One region of the Idiomarina sp. X4 genome, then DNA from elsewhere that is predicted to be linked to it. Evidence: predicted binding sites of a transcription regulator. Region 1 holds the regulator's gene; the other holds the start of a gene.

The links. Region 1 encodes ArgR, which controls arginine synthesis, uptake and breakdown. Its sites were predicted from a motif close to ANTGAATANNTATTCANT; they were not measured.
Region 2: the regulator ArgR is predicted to act here: its motif matches at 3,399-3,416, upstream of gltB (glutamate synthase large subunit).

The regions. Positions count from the first base shown of each region.
Region 1 is NZ_CP025000.1:690,059-697,783, reverse strand. Features, by position in the region: gene CWC33_RS03335 (DUF885 domain-containing protein) at 191-1,933, opposite strand; gene CWC33_RS03330 (Dyp-type peroxidase) at 2,050-3,006, shown strand; gene argR (transcriptional regulator ArgR) at 2,982-3,455, opposite strand; gene mdh (malate dehydrogenase) at 3,641-4,573, shown strand; gene ispB (octaprenyl diphosphate synthase) at 5,063-6,034, opposite strand; gene rplU (50S ribosomal protein L21) at 6,204-6,515, shown strand; gene rpmA (50S ribosomal protein L27) at 6,531-6,788, shown strand; gene cgtA (Obg family GTPase CgtA) at 6,905-7,725, shown strand, end outside.
Region 2 is NZ_CP025000.1:328,776-336,500, reverse strand. Features, by position in the region: gene tolB (Tol-Pal system beta propeller repeat protein TolB) at 1-474, shown strand, start outside; gene pal (peptidoglycan-associated lipoprotein Pal) at 523-1,059, shown strand; gene ybgF (tol-pal system protein YbgF) at 1,082-1,840, shown strand; tRNA gene CWC33_RS01665 (tRNA-Lys) at 1,975-2,050, shown strand; tRNA gene CWC33_RS01660 (tRNA-Lys) at 2,080-2,155, shown strand; gene nadA (quinolinate synthase NadA) at 2,252-3,292, shown strand; gene gltB (glutamate synthase large subunit) at 3,425-7,725, shown strand, end outside.

The DNA.
Region 1 (7,725 bases):
AGTAATTCTGTGGCGGAGTGTCGAATGCTATGGATTGTTTTAAATACGGGCGAAATAATCGTGCGAGCGACAAATGGTTACAGGGTCTCATGTGGAGGTGTGCAGCGCCATGGATGGCGCTGCCCAAGCCCTACAGGGAGGTACTTGCGGGCGTCCTCCACATGAGGCCCTATAACCTAAGCGCTCATGATTATTTCTGCTCAGCTATCCAGTCGTTGATGTGTTGCTCGAGCACTTTCAGTGGCACGCTGCCGTTTTCCAGTACTGCATCGTGGAATTCCCGAATGTCGAACTTATCACCCAGCTGTTGCTCTGCTTCAGCGCGCAAGCGTTTGATAGTCAGCTCACCCAGCTTGTAAGAAAGCGCTTGAGCTGGCCAGGTAATGTAACGGTCAATTTCGGTTTTCACGTTATGCAACGACAACGCGGTGTTGTTGGCCATAAAGTCCATTGCCCGCTCACGGCTCCAGCCTTTAGCGTGCATACCGGTATCCACCACTAAGCGTGCGGCACGCCACATTTCATAGCTTAGGCGACCAAAGTTACTGTATGGATCTTCATAGAAACCGGCTTCCAGGCCTAAGTATTCAGAGTACAAACCCCAGCCTTCGCCAAACGCGGAAATATAAGTCTGCTGACGGTACTCAGGTAAGTCTTCTAACTCTCCCGCAATGGCATTTTGTAAATGGTGGCCCGGGACTGCTTCGTGCAACGTCAGCGCTTCCATCTGGTATAACGGACGACGGTCTAATGCATAAGTGTTTACCCAATAAAAACCAGCGCGGTCATCGCGGTTACTACCTGAGTAACGGCCTGTGGTGTACTTCGGCGCAATCTCTTCAGGAACAGGAGCAATGCCATACGGTTTACGCGGTAAGGTTTTGAACAGCTTAGGTAACTGTCCATCCATCTTCTTCGCTATCCAAGCCGCATAGTGCAACAATTCTTCTGCGGTTTCAGGATAAAACTGCTCGTCAGTACGCAGAAACTCAACGAACTCGTCAAAGTCACCATCAAAGCCGGTTGCTTCAATGGCTTCGAGCATTTCACCGCGAATACGAGCGACTTCCTGCAAGCCTATTTCATGAATCTCATCAGCGGTCATATCCAGTGTGGTGTAATGCTTAATACGGTTTTGGTAAAACGCTTCACCGTTAGGCAGTTCACTGGCACCAACGCTTTCGCGTGCGTTCGGTAAGTATTCGGTGACCATAAACGTAAAATAGTCGTCGTACGCTGGCATAACCTGCTCGTCAATGGCGGTTATTGCGTCAGCTTTTAATGCTTCCCACTCAACGTCGTCGACAAAGCCGGGCTGCTGTGCAAATGGCGAAAAGTAAACGCTTTCTTTGGCGTCCTGAACAATGTAGGCCAAGATACTCTCTTCAAACCCTGCCATAGCTGCTGCTGGCTGTGTGTAACCTTCGTCTATCGCTTTTCTTAGCCAGTGTGTCTGTTGCTCCATGTAGCGCGGAATGCTGCGTAACTTTGAAATATAGTTCTGATAATCTTCAACTGAGTTAAAAGACGTGTATGACGGCATAAACGCCAGTGAACTATGGAAGCTGCCTTCAGCGGTTAGCGGCATGTAATGCGCATTGAAGCGGTATTCGTCGACACGGTTTTTTAGCGAATAGCGAATCATCGCGTGGTTAATTTTATCTTCATCGCTTAACTGACTCACGTTAATGGCGTCCAGTTGCTCCAGCCACTTTGACTGTTTCTGGTATCGAGCCTTAAGCGCCTCCGGGGACATATCGGTCAGCTCGGTATCGCCGGATTCATTCATACCTTCCCAGATGCTGTCTGCCAACTGATGAAATTGCTCAGCAACGCCCTGTTGTGCAACGTTTTGTTGGGTCGGTTGCTGTGACGTTGTTGTCGCGCAGGCGGTTAACCCTAATAAACTTCCAATAAGAATCAGATTACGCATGATTTTTCCTTGCGGTGTCATAACGAATACAGGCATTCTATAATGCCTTTTGCATGAGTTAATGTAAAAAACAATGCAGTGAACTCACAATAATAATAGTTAAACGGGAGAAAAGGGTGGATAAAGCGCAATCAGGGATATACGCCGAGCCAAATTTGCACGGCTTAACCTTGTTTTGTCATGTCATGAGTGACGATGTCGAGAGCTTACGCCGCAAGTTGTCGAGGTTTCCCTCTATTGTCCAGGACCTCGATGCCCGTTTCTCGGAAGCCATGCTGACGGGATTTGTCGGTATAGGGGCGGAATATTGGGACATACTGTATCCGCATAAACGACCGTTACACTTACAGACCTTTCCTGAGCTCAGTGATGCCGACCGTGAAGCACCGCGACAACCATTCGATCTTATTATCCATATTCGATGTGACCGCTTTGACGCCAATTATCTCGCTGGCAGAACCATTATGGAATGGTTTGGTTATGACATTGAGGTGGCAGAGCAAATCCGCTCTTTTCGTTATTTAGACGGGCGTGACCTGCTGGGCTTTATTGATGCGCCGGATAACCCAAGGGGCATGCGTAAACGTCAGGCCGCGCTTATTAATGCAAACGACGATAGCGACTTTGTTGATGGCAGTTATTTGTTTGTCCAGAAAATTCGTTATGACCTGCGCCGATGGGATTATTTAGGCCCTGAAAAACAAGAGCAGCTCATGGGGCGGGAAAAAGTCTCCGGTGAACGGTTGCCGGAGGCAATGATTGATGGCGTTACCCACGCCGCTAAAGCGAAGTTGATGGACAAGAAAGAGCAGCCAATACCTTTGTTGCGGCAGAACATGCCCTGGGGAGACTTACGTGAACAAGGGTTATTGGGTATGTATTTTTCTCATGCGCCAAAGAGTGTGGTCGAGTGGCTGAAGACTCGTTACTACGCCGATGAACAAGGGCAGTATGATCCGGTGCTGGATTACTCTCAGGCGGTGTTAAATTCAAGTTTCTTTGTGCCGTCGATACGGTTTTTATCTGAAAACCGTGAGTTACCGAGCACTCAAGAAGACGGCAGTACAGACTGATTCGCAAACAGTTCTTTGACTTTTTGCAGCGTGAAGTCAATATCCTGTACTTTCACCGGTGCGATAAAAATAGTGTCGTCGCCGGCAATGGTTCCCAGTACGCCTTCTTTTTTACCAACCGAGTCGAGTAAACGAGCAATGAGTTGAGCGGCGCCGGGACTGGTGCGAATAATGACCATCACATCATTATGCTGAATATCCAGTACAAGTTGGCTTAATGGTGCTTTAGTCGAGGGCACCGCTAAATCGGGCGGCAGACAGTAAACCATTTCCTGCTTCGCGTTACGGGTTCTGACGGCGCCGTACTTACTCAGCATACGCGACACTTTTGACTGGCTAACACTCTCAAAGCCTTGCTCTTTCAGTACGTTAACTATCTCGCCTTGTGAGCCGTAACGTTCTTCACGCAGTAACGTTTTGAAGGCGTCAATTAATTGATCTTTCACCATTATCGTGCCGCTTCCTGACTGTCATTTTATGCTATAATGCGACCAGTTTACTGCATTCTGTGACGCTATTCGAGCTTTGTTATAAAAGGCGGGTCAGTTGTATTTAACAGCGTATTCAAGTACAGTTTTGCACCAAATTCTGCATGTTTATGCAGTTCTAATCGACAAACAAAACGGAGTCTGAGATGAAAGTAGCCGTATTAGGTGCGGCCGGTGGTATCGGCCAGGCATTGTCATTACTTTTGAAAACACAACTTCCAGCAGGTTCAGAGTTATCTTTGTATGACGTTGCGCCAGTAGTTCCAGGTGTTGCGGTTGACCTAAGCCATATCCCTACCGACGTAAAAGTCACAGGCTTCGGGAAAGACGACCTTGCGTCAGCATTAGTTGGCAGCGACATCGTATTAATTCCTGCTGGCGTACCACGTAAGCCAGGTATGGATCGCTCTGATCTGTTCAACATGAACGCAGGCATCGTTAAAAACTTAGTACAAGGTGTTGCAGACAACTGTCCTGACGCTTGTGTTGGTATCATTACCAACCCAGTAAACACCACCGTGCCAATTGCTGCTGAAGTTCTGAAAAAAGCAGGCTGCTACGACAAGCGTAAGCTGTTCGGTGTCACCACTCTGGATGTTATCCGTTCAGAAGCCTTTGTTGGCGAACTGCGTGGTTTGAACCCAGAAAACGTGAACGTACCCGTTATAGGTGGTCACAGCGGTACAACGATTCTGCCATTACTGTCACAAGTTGAAGGCGTTGAGTTTACCGAGCAAGAAATTAAAGACTTAACTCACCGTATCCAGAATGCAGGTACGGAAGTTGTCGAAGCAAAAGCCGGCGGCGGTTCAGCAACCCTGTCTATGGGTCAGGCTGCAGCGCGCTTTGCTCTGTCATTGCTGAAAGGCCTGCAAGGTCAGGACACTGTTGAGTGTACCTACGTAGAAGGTCCGGGCGATAACGCTAAGTTCTTCGCGCAGCCAGTACGCTTAGGCAAAAACGGCGCTGAAGAAATTCTGTCTTACGGCAAGCTAAGTGCTTTCGAACAAAAATGCATGGACGACATGCTCGACGGTCTGAAAGGCGATATCCAAAAAGGCATCGACTTTGCCAGCTAAGCTGAAAAAACTTTCAGCAATCCGCTTTTGAAAATATTGGGGCGGCTATTACAGGAGACGCTACAAGCTCATCCATGAGCGCTCGACGAAGGCCATCCTTGGCCTTCGACGCTCCTGTAATAGCCGCCCCAACATTTCCGCGCTACTTACTGAAAGGTATGTAGCCTGATGCTATTGCATCAGGTGAGACGCTTAAACACCCACCTGATGCAATAGCATCAGGCTACAGAAATGGCTAAAAGGGGGCAGGTTGCTTATTTGTGAGCGTTATGAGTGTTGATAGCTTTTGTCGCGGAGTGTCGAAGGCCAGGGATGGCCTTCGTCAAGCCCTCGTGGATGAGCTCGTAGCGTCTCCGCTACAAAAGCTATCAATGCTCAAGCGAAACAAGTGAGCAATCTGCCCTCTCCCAAGCCCTACAGGGATGTATTCACGGGCGTCCTCCGAAACAGAACCCGCTCCCCCAAGGCATTTCCTTTCTCCAAGCCCGCTTACGCCACTCGGTCGACTGCCAGATGGGTTAGAGCGAGTAAAGCTTGTTTATAGTCGGAGTCGGGGAGTTCGCTTAGGGATTCGCGCGCTTGTTCGGCGGCTTTTAATGCTTTGTCGCGGGTGTACTGTAAAGCACCCGTTCGCTCCATAGCGGTTAGTACGGTTTGTAAGTGCTTACGTCCGTCACCTTGCTCAATCGCTTCACGAATCAGCTTTTGCTCGGTTTCGTTGCCGTGCCACATGGCGTATAGCAACGGCAGCGTTGGTTTACCTTCGGCTAAGTCATCGCCGGCATTTTTGCCCATTGAATCACTATCGGCAGTGTAATCTAATAGGTCATCGACCAGTTGGAAAGCCGTGCCTAAATAGCGACCGTAGTCTGCTAATTGAGCGGTGAGCTTTTCATTCTGACCCGTCAGTACGCCCGCCAGCTCTGTTGCAGCTTCAAACAGCTTGGCTGTTTTGCCGTAAATAACGTCGAAGTAGCTTGCTTCTGAGGTATCGGGATCGTTACAGTTCATTAACTGTAATACTTCGCCTTCGGAAATAATGTTGGTGGCGTCCGCTAAAATACGCAATATACGCAGAGAGTCTAAGTCGACCATTAGCTGGAAGGCGCGGGTATAGAGAAAGTCACCCACTAGTACGGCGGCTTCGTTACCGAATACAGCGTTTGCAGTTTTGCGCCCGCGGCGTAAATCTGACTCATCGACGACATCGTCATGCAGGAGTGTTGCAGTATGAATAAATTCTATAATGGTGGCGAGTTTTTGGTGATCGTTGCCGTCATAGTCCAGTGCCCGGGCGGTTAATACGGTCAGCAAAGGGCGCAGGCGTTTACCGCCGCTATTGACGATATAAATACCCAGCTGGTTAATTAAGGCAACGTCGGATTTTAGTTGTTCACCAATAAGCGCATTAACACCTAACATGTCGTCTTTGGCTAATGCGTTAATGGACTGCATATCCATCATAGATATCTGAAATTTACAAAATTTAACGGAAACCAGATGGTACACTAATTCAACGAGCTCGGAAACTCTAAAGGCGGCAAATTAGGACTTGCGATCGTTGGCGGGATTACGTACAATTCGCGCCCTGATTTGAATTTGGATACCCAATAGGGTTGTGGAGAATAATATGTACGCAGTATTCCAAAGTGGCGGTAAGCAGCACCGTGTGTCTGAAGGCCAAATCGTCCGCCTGGAAAAACTGGAAGCAGCTACCGGTGATGTAGTTGAATTCGACCAGGTTTTGATGGTTTCTGACGGCAGCGACGTAAAAATCGGTGCTCCGTTCGTATCCGGTGGCAAAGTGAAAGCAGAAGTGGTTGATCACGGTCGTGGCGATAAAGTTAAAATCGTTAAGTTCCGTCGTCGTAAGCACTCTCGTCGCCAACAAGGCCATCGTCAGTGGTTCACTGAAGTGAAAATCACTGGTATCAATAGCTAATTAAGGAGTAACGACATGGCACATAAAAAGGCTGGTGGTTCTACTAAAAACGGTCGCGATTCAGAGAGTAAACGCTTAGGTGTTAAGCGCTTCGGTGGTGAATCGGTTCTTGCAGGTAACATCCTGGTTCGTCAGCGCGGTACACGTTTCCACGCTGGTAGCAATGTTGGCATCGGTAAAGATCACACGTTGTTCGCGACCTCTGAAGGCAAGGTATCTTTCGAAACGAAAGGTAAGAATAACCGTAAATATGTGAGCGTTATTACTGACTAATAACCTCGACATAAACTGAAAAGTTTCGGTTCGAAAGCCCTGCCATTACGGCGGGGCTTTTTCTTATGTGCTAGAATTTTGCACAATATTTAATGAGTGATAAGTAGCAGATTGCGATGAAATTCGTTGATGAAGTAGAAATTCGTGTCGACGCCGGTGACGGCGGTAATGGCTGTATCAGTTTTCGCCGCGAAAAATATATACCGAAAGGTGGTCCAGACGGAGGCGACGGCGGTGATGGCGGTGACGTCTACCTGCAAGCCGATGAAAACCTGAATACGCTTATCGACTATCGTTTTGAACGTTTCCATAAAGCGGAACGTGGTCAAAACGGTATGGGTAAGAATTGCACCGGTAAACGAGGCAGCGACATTACTTTGACGGTTCCTCCGGGAACTCGTGCGACTGATATTGATACCGGCGAAGTCATTGGCGATTTGACCAAACATGGACAAAAACTGCGGGTTGCTAAAGGCGGCTTTCATGGCTTGGGCAACACTCGCTTTAAAAGCAGCGTGAACCGCGCGCCACGCCAAAAAACAGACGGCACGCCCGGAGAAGTACGTAACCTGAAGCTGGAGTTGATGTTGCTAGCCGACGTTGGTCTGTTAGGTATGCCAAATGCGGGTAAGTCGACATTTATTCGTTCAGTATCTGCAGCAAAACCGAAGGTCGCCGACTATCCGTTTACCACCTTGGTTCCAAACTTGGGTGTTGTAACGCCGGCGCCGGGACAGAGTTTTGTGATAGCTGATATTCCCGGACTTATCGAAGGGGCTGCAGAAGGTGCAGGGCTAGGTATTCGTTTCTTAAAACACCTTGAGCGCTGCCGGCTGCTATTGCACTTAGTTGATTTAGCACCGTTTGATGAAACGGATCCGGCTGAACAGGCTCGTATCATTATTGATGAGTTAGAAAAGTACAGCCCGAAACTGGC
Region 2 (7,725 bases), 360 kb from region 1:
GATATAAAAACGAAAAACTTGCAACGAGTTACGCGGAATCGTACGATTGATACAGAACCAAGTTGGACACCTGACGGAAAGTCGCTAGTATTTACGTCAGAGCGTGGCGGTAGACCGCAGCTTTACAATGTAGAGTTGTCGTCAGGTCAAGTTCGCCGACTGACGTTCGAAGGTGAGCAGAACTTAGGTGGTACGGTAGCTCCGTCTGGTAAAGACATGATTCTGGTAAACCGTACCAGAGGGAACTATCATATAGCTAAGCAAGAGTTCCCAAGAGGAACAATGCAGGTTTTAACAAAAACGTCTTTGGATGAGTCACCAAGTATCGCACCGAATGGTAGTATGGTGATATACAGTACAACGCACAATAACAAGCAAGTACTAGCATTGGTATCAACCGATGGACGTTTTAAAGCGCGGTTACCGGCGTCTGATGGGGAAGTTAAGTCTCCCTCTTGGTCGCCATTTATGTAAATAGCCTGAATGGTTGAATTGTTCGATTAAACGATAAGGACGAAAAGGATGCAGCTTAATAAACTTTTTAAAGCTCTGGCAATCGTTGTACCAATGGCAACTCTGGCCGCATGTAGCTCAAACCAGGAAACCGATTCAGGTATGGGCTCAGGTCAGGAAACGAATCAACAAGCAGAACAAGATTCTGGTGTTGAAGTTGGTGCGGCTGAGCGTCAAAAAACGCTTGAAGAACAACGTCAAGAGAAAATGGAAGCATTGCGCAAAGAACACATTGTTTACTTTGCTTTCGATAAGTCTAACGTACAATCTGAATACGCAGAGCTATTAGCTGCGCACGCAGATTACTTAGTTAAGAACCCGTCTGTGAAAGTGGTTATCGAAGGTCACGCTGATGAGCGTGGTACGCCTGAGTACAACATCGCACTTGGCGAGCGTCGTGCACAAGCGGTTGAAAGCTACTTGCACAACTTAGGAGTTCAGGACTCTCAAACTTCAACCGTATCTTACGGTGAAGAAAAGCCTTTAGTTGATGCGTCAACTGAAAGTGCATACGCGAAAAACCGTCGTGCGGTTTTAGTGTACTAATCCTAAATTAGACGGATAGTTCATGAAAAAAACGCTGTTAGCTGTCAGTTTATTGGTGCCTGGGCTTGCTTTAGCCCAGGCGCCTGTTTCGGGTCTTTCTTCTTCAGGTGACGTTGAAAAGCGTCTGGATCAAATCGAGCGCATGCTTGAGGCTCGATCCAGTGCACAACTCAACATGATGGATCAGCTTAATTCCGTTCAACAAGATGTTGCAGAATTAAGAGGGATAACTGAAGAGCATGCCTATCAATTGGAACAACTTTTACAACGCCAGCGCGAGCTGTATCAGGAAATTGATCGTCGCTTTAATCAGTTAAAGGACAACAATAGCCAGAGTAATGATGCCGGCGCAGGTTATTCCAATATGCAGCAGGTACCGACGCAAGCTGATGGCAGCAGTTATTCAGCAAGCTTGAGTGAAAATGATGCTTACGACAAAGCCATTGCGTTGGTTTTGGAAGATAAGCGTTATGACGCCGCCATTCCTGCTTTCCAGTCCTTTTTGGAGAGCTTTCCTAACTCTACTTATGCGCCAAACGCCCATTACTGGCTTGGACAGCTTTTCTTTGCTCAGCAAGAATATGGTAAAGCTGAACAACAGTTCATGACGGTAGTAAAAGACTACCCTGACAGTAATAAGCGTGGTGACTGTTTATTGAAGCTTGGTGCTATCGCAAATGACCAGGGTAACACCGCTGATGCAAAGCGTTATTACGAGCAAGTCATTAGTGAGTACCCGGATAGTACTGAAGCAAATTTAGCCAAGCAACGACTGAATTAACTAACACGAGCGCAACATGTGTTCGTGAATTAATCAGTCAGACAGTTTTTTTCAATTTTAAGTTGCATAAGCGCGTTATTTCAGTAAACTATGCCGCCGTTGCCAAGCAGAACTGGTAACGAATAATTAGCGTTGGGTTGTTAGCTCAGTTGGTAGAGCAGTTGACTTTTAATCAATTGGTCGCAGGTTCGAATCCTGCACAACCCACCACTCGCTAATGCTAAAAAAATCAGAATTATGGGTTGTTAGCTCAGTTGGTAGAGCAGTTGACTTTTAATCAATTGGTCGCAGGTTCGAATCCTGCACAACCCACCACCTCTTCTTTCTGATAACTTAACTACAACCCCCTCTTGAATTCGACTATACTAGCCGCCACGTTATAACGAACACTTGGACATAAGCTGTAATACCATGACTGAGATTCAAACGCTGGATACCCTTGACTATCGGTTTCCACCAAAACCCAAGCCGTTGACGCCTGAAGAAAAACAGGAAACGGTTGAACACATTAAAGCGCTTCTTGAAGAGAAAGATGCGGTTTTAGTGGCACATTACTACACTGACCCTGACATTCAGGCGCTGGCTGAAGAGACAGGCGGTTGTGTTGCTGACTCGCTAGAAATGGCGCGCTTTGGTCGTGACCATCCGGCGAAAAAGCTCATTGTTGCGGGTGTTCGCTTCATGGGAGAGACGGCGAAAATACTGACACCGAATAAACAGGTGTTAATGCCTACGTTAGATGCCGAGTGTTCACTAGATTTAGGCTGCCCTCCGGAAAAGTTCTCAGAATTTTGTGACCAGCATCCGGATCGCACGGTTGTGGTTTACGCAAATACCTCAGCAGCTGTCAAAGCGCGAGCTGATTGGGTCGTTACCTCAAGCATGGCGTTAGAGCTGGTTGATCACTTAGATGCCAAAGGCGAGAAAATTTTATGGGCGCCTGACAAGCATTTAGGCGGCTATATTGCCCGTGAAACGGGCGCAGATATGCTGTTATGGCAAGGTGCCTGTGTTGTGCATGACGAATTTAAAGCCAAAGCGCTCAAAGACATGAAGGCGTTGCACCCTGATGCGGCTATTTTAGTACACCCAGAGTCTCCAGAAAATATTGTCGCAATGGCCGATGCTGTTGGCTCAACATCGCAGCTTATTAAAGCGAGCCAGGAACTGCCTAACGACACCTTTATTGTTGCGACGGATAAAGGCATTTTCTATAAAATGCAGCAACTGCAACCAAACAAGACCTTTATTGAGGCACCAACGGCCGGTAATGGCGCAACATGCCGAAGCTGTGCGCATTGTCCGTGGATGGCGATGAACGGTCTTAAAGCGATTGAGCAGGCGCTTGAAACGGGTGGGAAAGAACATGAAATTCATGTCGATCCAGAGCTTGGAGAAAAAGCGATGGTACCGCTGGATAGAATGTTGGCATTTGCTGCGACACTAAAATAACCCCAAAGGCCTCATTTAGAGGCCTTTTTTGCTTTATACAACCCGTTTATAACGATAATAAACAAGCTTCCTACCGAACTTCACAACTGCATGCTAATCTAAAATTAATGATTATTTATTCAGGATTAGTGCATGGGACTGTATCAAAATGCAGACGTAAGGGATAACTGTGGTTTTGGCTTGATAGCGAATATTAATGGTCAGGCCAAGCATGACTTAATAACGACTGCTTTGCATGGTTTAGACCGAATGCAGCATCGCGGTGGCATTGGCTCCGACGGTAAAACGGGTGATGGTTGTGGGTTGTTACTGCAACTGCCGGAACAGTTTTTCAAGGACTTTGCTAAATCTCAGGACTGGTCTCTTAGTAAGAAATTTGCCGTTGGCATGGTGTTTTTCAGCAAAAGCCATGACAAAAAGGAAGCCGCGCGACAGCTTATTGAAGAAGAATTAAAACAGGAAACGTTAACCGTCAATGGATGGCGCAAGGTTCCAACGGATCCGACCATTTTGGGCACGCAGGCCGCCCAGTCGGAACCCGCTATTGAACAAGTTATCGTGTCGGCACCACCGGGGTGGCGAAAAAAAGATCTTGAGCGGCGCCTTTATATGGCGCGCCGTCGAATAGAGCAGCACTACACAGACAACAATGAGCTTTACATAGCGTCGTTATCGAGTCTGGTGATTGTTTATAAAGGGCTGGTATTAGCGAAGGATTTGGCCAGCTATTACCATGACTTGGCAAATGAGAGTATGACCACTGCCATTTGTGTGTTTCACCAACGTTTTTCAACCAATACAGAGCCCAGCTGGCCATTAGCTCAACCGTTTCGATTTCTGGCGCACAACGGTGAAATTAATACCATACGAGGCAACCGTCAGTGGGCGCGTGCCCGGGCTTACAAATTTCACACGCCATTATTACCTGACCTGCAACGCGCCGTTCCCTTGGTGGGCATGAGTGGCTCAGACTCAGCGTCGTTGGACAATATGCTTGAACTGCTGCTTGCTGGTGGTATGGATTTATTCCGCGCGATGCGCTTATTAATTCCGCCTGCCTGGCAGGGGGATGCGACGATGTCAGATGAGATGCGGGCATTCTATGAGTTTAACGCACTGCATATGGAGCCCTGGGATGGCCCTGCGGGGGTGGTATTGAGCAACGGTCGGCATGTTGCCTGCAGTCTCGACAGAAATGGCTTACGCCCAGCGCGTTACGTGCTCACTGAGTCCGGCATACTCACTATTGCGTCCGAAGTCGGCATTTGGGACTACGATGAGGCAGAGGTAACAGAGAAAGGACGTTTAGGTCCGGGTCAAATGATGGCGGTTGACACCTATACGGGGAAGATTTGGTATAACGATGATATTGAAACGGATCTTAAAGAGCGTCACCCTTATAAACAGTGGTTGTCGCAAAACCGCCGCCGCTTAGTGCCGTTTGAGCATAGTCACGCCGACAAAATCGGCCAGCGACTTTACGGTGACGAGACCATGGCCGTATTCCACAAAGCCTTTCTCTATTCTGAAGAAGAGTTGCAACAAGTTATTAGTGTTCTTGCCAAAGATGGGCAGGAAGCGGTTGGCTCAATGGGTGATGATACGCCCCAAGCTTTTTTGTCCAAACAGCCCAGACTGCTTTACGATTATTTCCGGCAGCAGTTCGCGCAGGTTACCAACCCGGCAATTGACCCAATTCGCGAACGTCACGTCATGTCCTTAAGCACCATTATTGGCCGCGAGCATAATGTCTTTAACGAAGCCTCAGGTGATGCTGATCGGGTGGTATTTGAGTCGCCCATTTTAATGTATACCGACGTTAAACAACTGCGGGACTTAGACGAAAAACATTACCGCAGTATGGACTTTTCATTGGCATTTAATCCAGCGGATAAATCGTTACAGCAGGCGCTTAATGAGCTTGTTGAAAGAGTGGTTGAGGCGGTAAGAAAGCAAAGTGTGGTTATTGCCATTCTGACCGATCGCCATTTTGAAAAAGATGATATCACTATTCCGGCGCCAATGGCGGTTGGTGCGGTTCAGCAGGCGTTGGTCAATGAAAACCTGCGTTGCGACTCTAATATTATTATCGAAACTGCTTCTGCGCGTGACTCACATCACATGGCGGTTCTACTGGGTCTGGGGGCCACGGCAATCTATCCATTCCTCGCATATGAAACGGTTGAGCAGTTAGCCGGGCAGCAGAAAATAGACCTGCCAGTCAGAGAAGCGTTACTGAATTACCGTAAAGGGCTGAACAAAGGTTTATTAAAAATACTTTCGAAAATGGGCATATCGACAATTTCCGGTTATCGCGGTGCATCGCTGTTTGAGGCCGTTGGGCTTAATTCGGATGTCAGAGAGTTATCATTCTGCAATATGCCGGCGCGTATTAACGGTACCGGTTTTGATGATATTCAGCAGGATTTACTGCAACGCTTTCAAAAAGCCTGGTTAAAGCGCAAACCGCTAGCTCAGGGAGGCTTATTAAAATATGTGCATGGCAGTGAGTACCATGCTTATAACCCCGATGTCGTGGTTGCATTGCAAGAAGCAGCTAATACCGGGGATGAATCAGCTTACAAGGTTTACGCTAAATACGTTAACGAGCGGCCGGTGACTCATATTCGCGACTTGCTGGACTTAAAGCTTCCAAATACGCCTATGATTGACCTCAATGAGGTTGAGCCCAAAGAGCGTTTATACCAGCGTTTTGACACAGCGGCGATGTCGATTGGTGCGCTCAGTTCAGAAGCCCATGAAGCATTGGCGATAGCGATGAATCGAATTGGCGGTCACTCGAACTCGGGAGAAGGGGGCGAAGACCCTAAACGGTTCAATACTGAAAAGAACTCGCGCATTAAACAGGTCGCGTCAGGCCGCTTCGGAGTGACACCGCACTACCTCGTTAATGCTGATGTTATTCAAATAAAAGTCGCACAAGGCGCGAAACCCGGAGAGGGTGGGCAGCTCCCAGGAGAAAAGGTCACGGCAGAAATTGCCCAATTGCGTTACGCGGTACCGGGTACGACATTAATATCACCGCCACCGCATCACGATATTTACTCAATTGAAGATCTCGCTCAGTTGATATTTGACTTAAAACAGGTAAACCCTGAGGCGTTAGTATCGGTAAAGCTGGTTTCTACGCCGGGTATTGGCACTATCGCTACGGGCGTAGCAAAAGCCTATGCGGACCTTATTACGGTGTCCGGCTATGACGGAGGCACCGGTGCCAGTCCGCTCACTTCTGTAAAGTATGCTGGCTCGCCCTGGGAGTTAGGTCTGGCGGAAGTTCATGAAGCGCTGGTAACGAATAAGCTAAGACACAAAATACGCCTGCAGGTTGATGGCGGTTTAAAAACCGGCAAAGACATTGTCAAAGCGGCGATTTTAGGAGCAGAAAGCTTTGGCTTTGGTACTGCGCCAATGGTCGCTCTGGGCTGCAAGTACTTAAGAATTTGTCACTTAAATAATTGTGCGACCGGTATTGCAACACAAGACGAGCTGCTGAGGAAAAAGCATTTCTCTGGCTTACCGGAAAAAGTCATCCGGTTGTTTGAGTTTATGGCAGAAGAAGTGCGCAACATTTTGTCTTACCTGGGGGTAAAAGAGCTTACCGATGTTATCGGGCGCACCGATTTACTTGAGCGTTTACCCGGTGAAACGAAACGTCAGCAAGCTGTAGACTTAAATATGTTGCTAGCGTCCTCGGGTATTGAATCTGAGTACCCACTGTATTGCACAGAAAAGAATTCACCTTTTGATAAAGGCGATCTGAATCAGCAAATACTCTCGGCCGCACAGTCAGCTATCGACAATAGATCCGGCGGCAAGTGGTCTTTCGATATAAAAAATAATGACCGCTCTGTTGCAGCCAGTTTATCGGGCTATATTGCGAAACGGCATGGTAATCAGGGTATGGCGACTGCACCCATTATTCTTAGCTTTAAAGGCACGGCTGGTCAAAGCTTCGGTGCGTGGAATGCCGGTGGATTAAAACTTAGGTTGACTGGCGATGCCAACGACTATGTGGGGAAAGGCATGGCTGGTGGCGAAATTGTATTAAAGCAACCGCTTAGTGCGAATTACCCAAGTCATAAAGCTGCCATCATGGGGAATACTTGCCTATACGGCGCTACCGGCGGCAAGCTATATGCAGCAGGCGGTGCCGGCGAACGATTTGCCGTGCGTAATTCAGGTGCTACTGCTGTGGTTGAGTCTATTGGTGATCATGGCTGTGAGTACATGACTGGTGGAATTGTCGCGGTACTAGGCGATTGTGGCATCAACTTTGGCGCCGGCATGACAGGCGGTTTTGCCTATTTGCGAGACATCGACGGAGACTTACACCGCCGTTTAAACCATGAGCTGGTTGAAGCGTTAGAAATAGAAACCTCCATTATTAAAGAGCATCTGCGCGGGCTTATTCA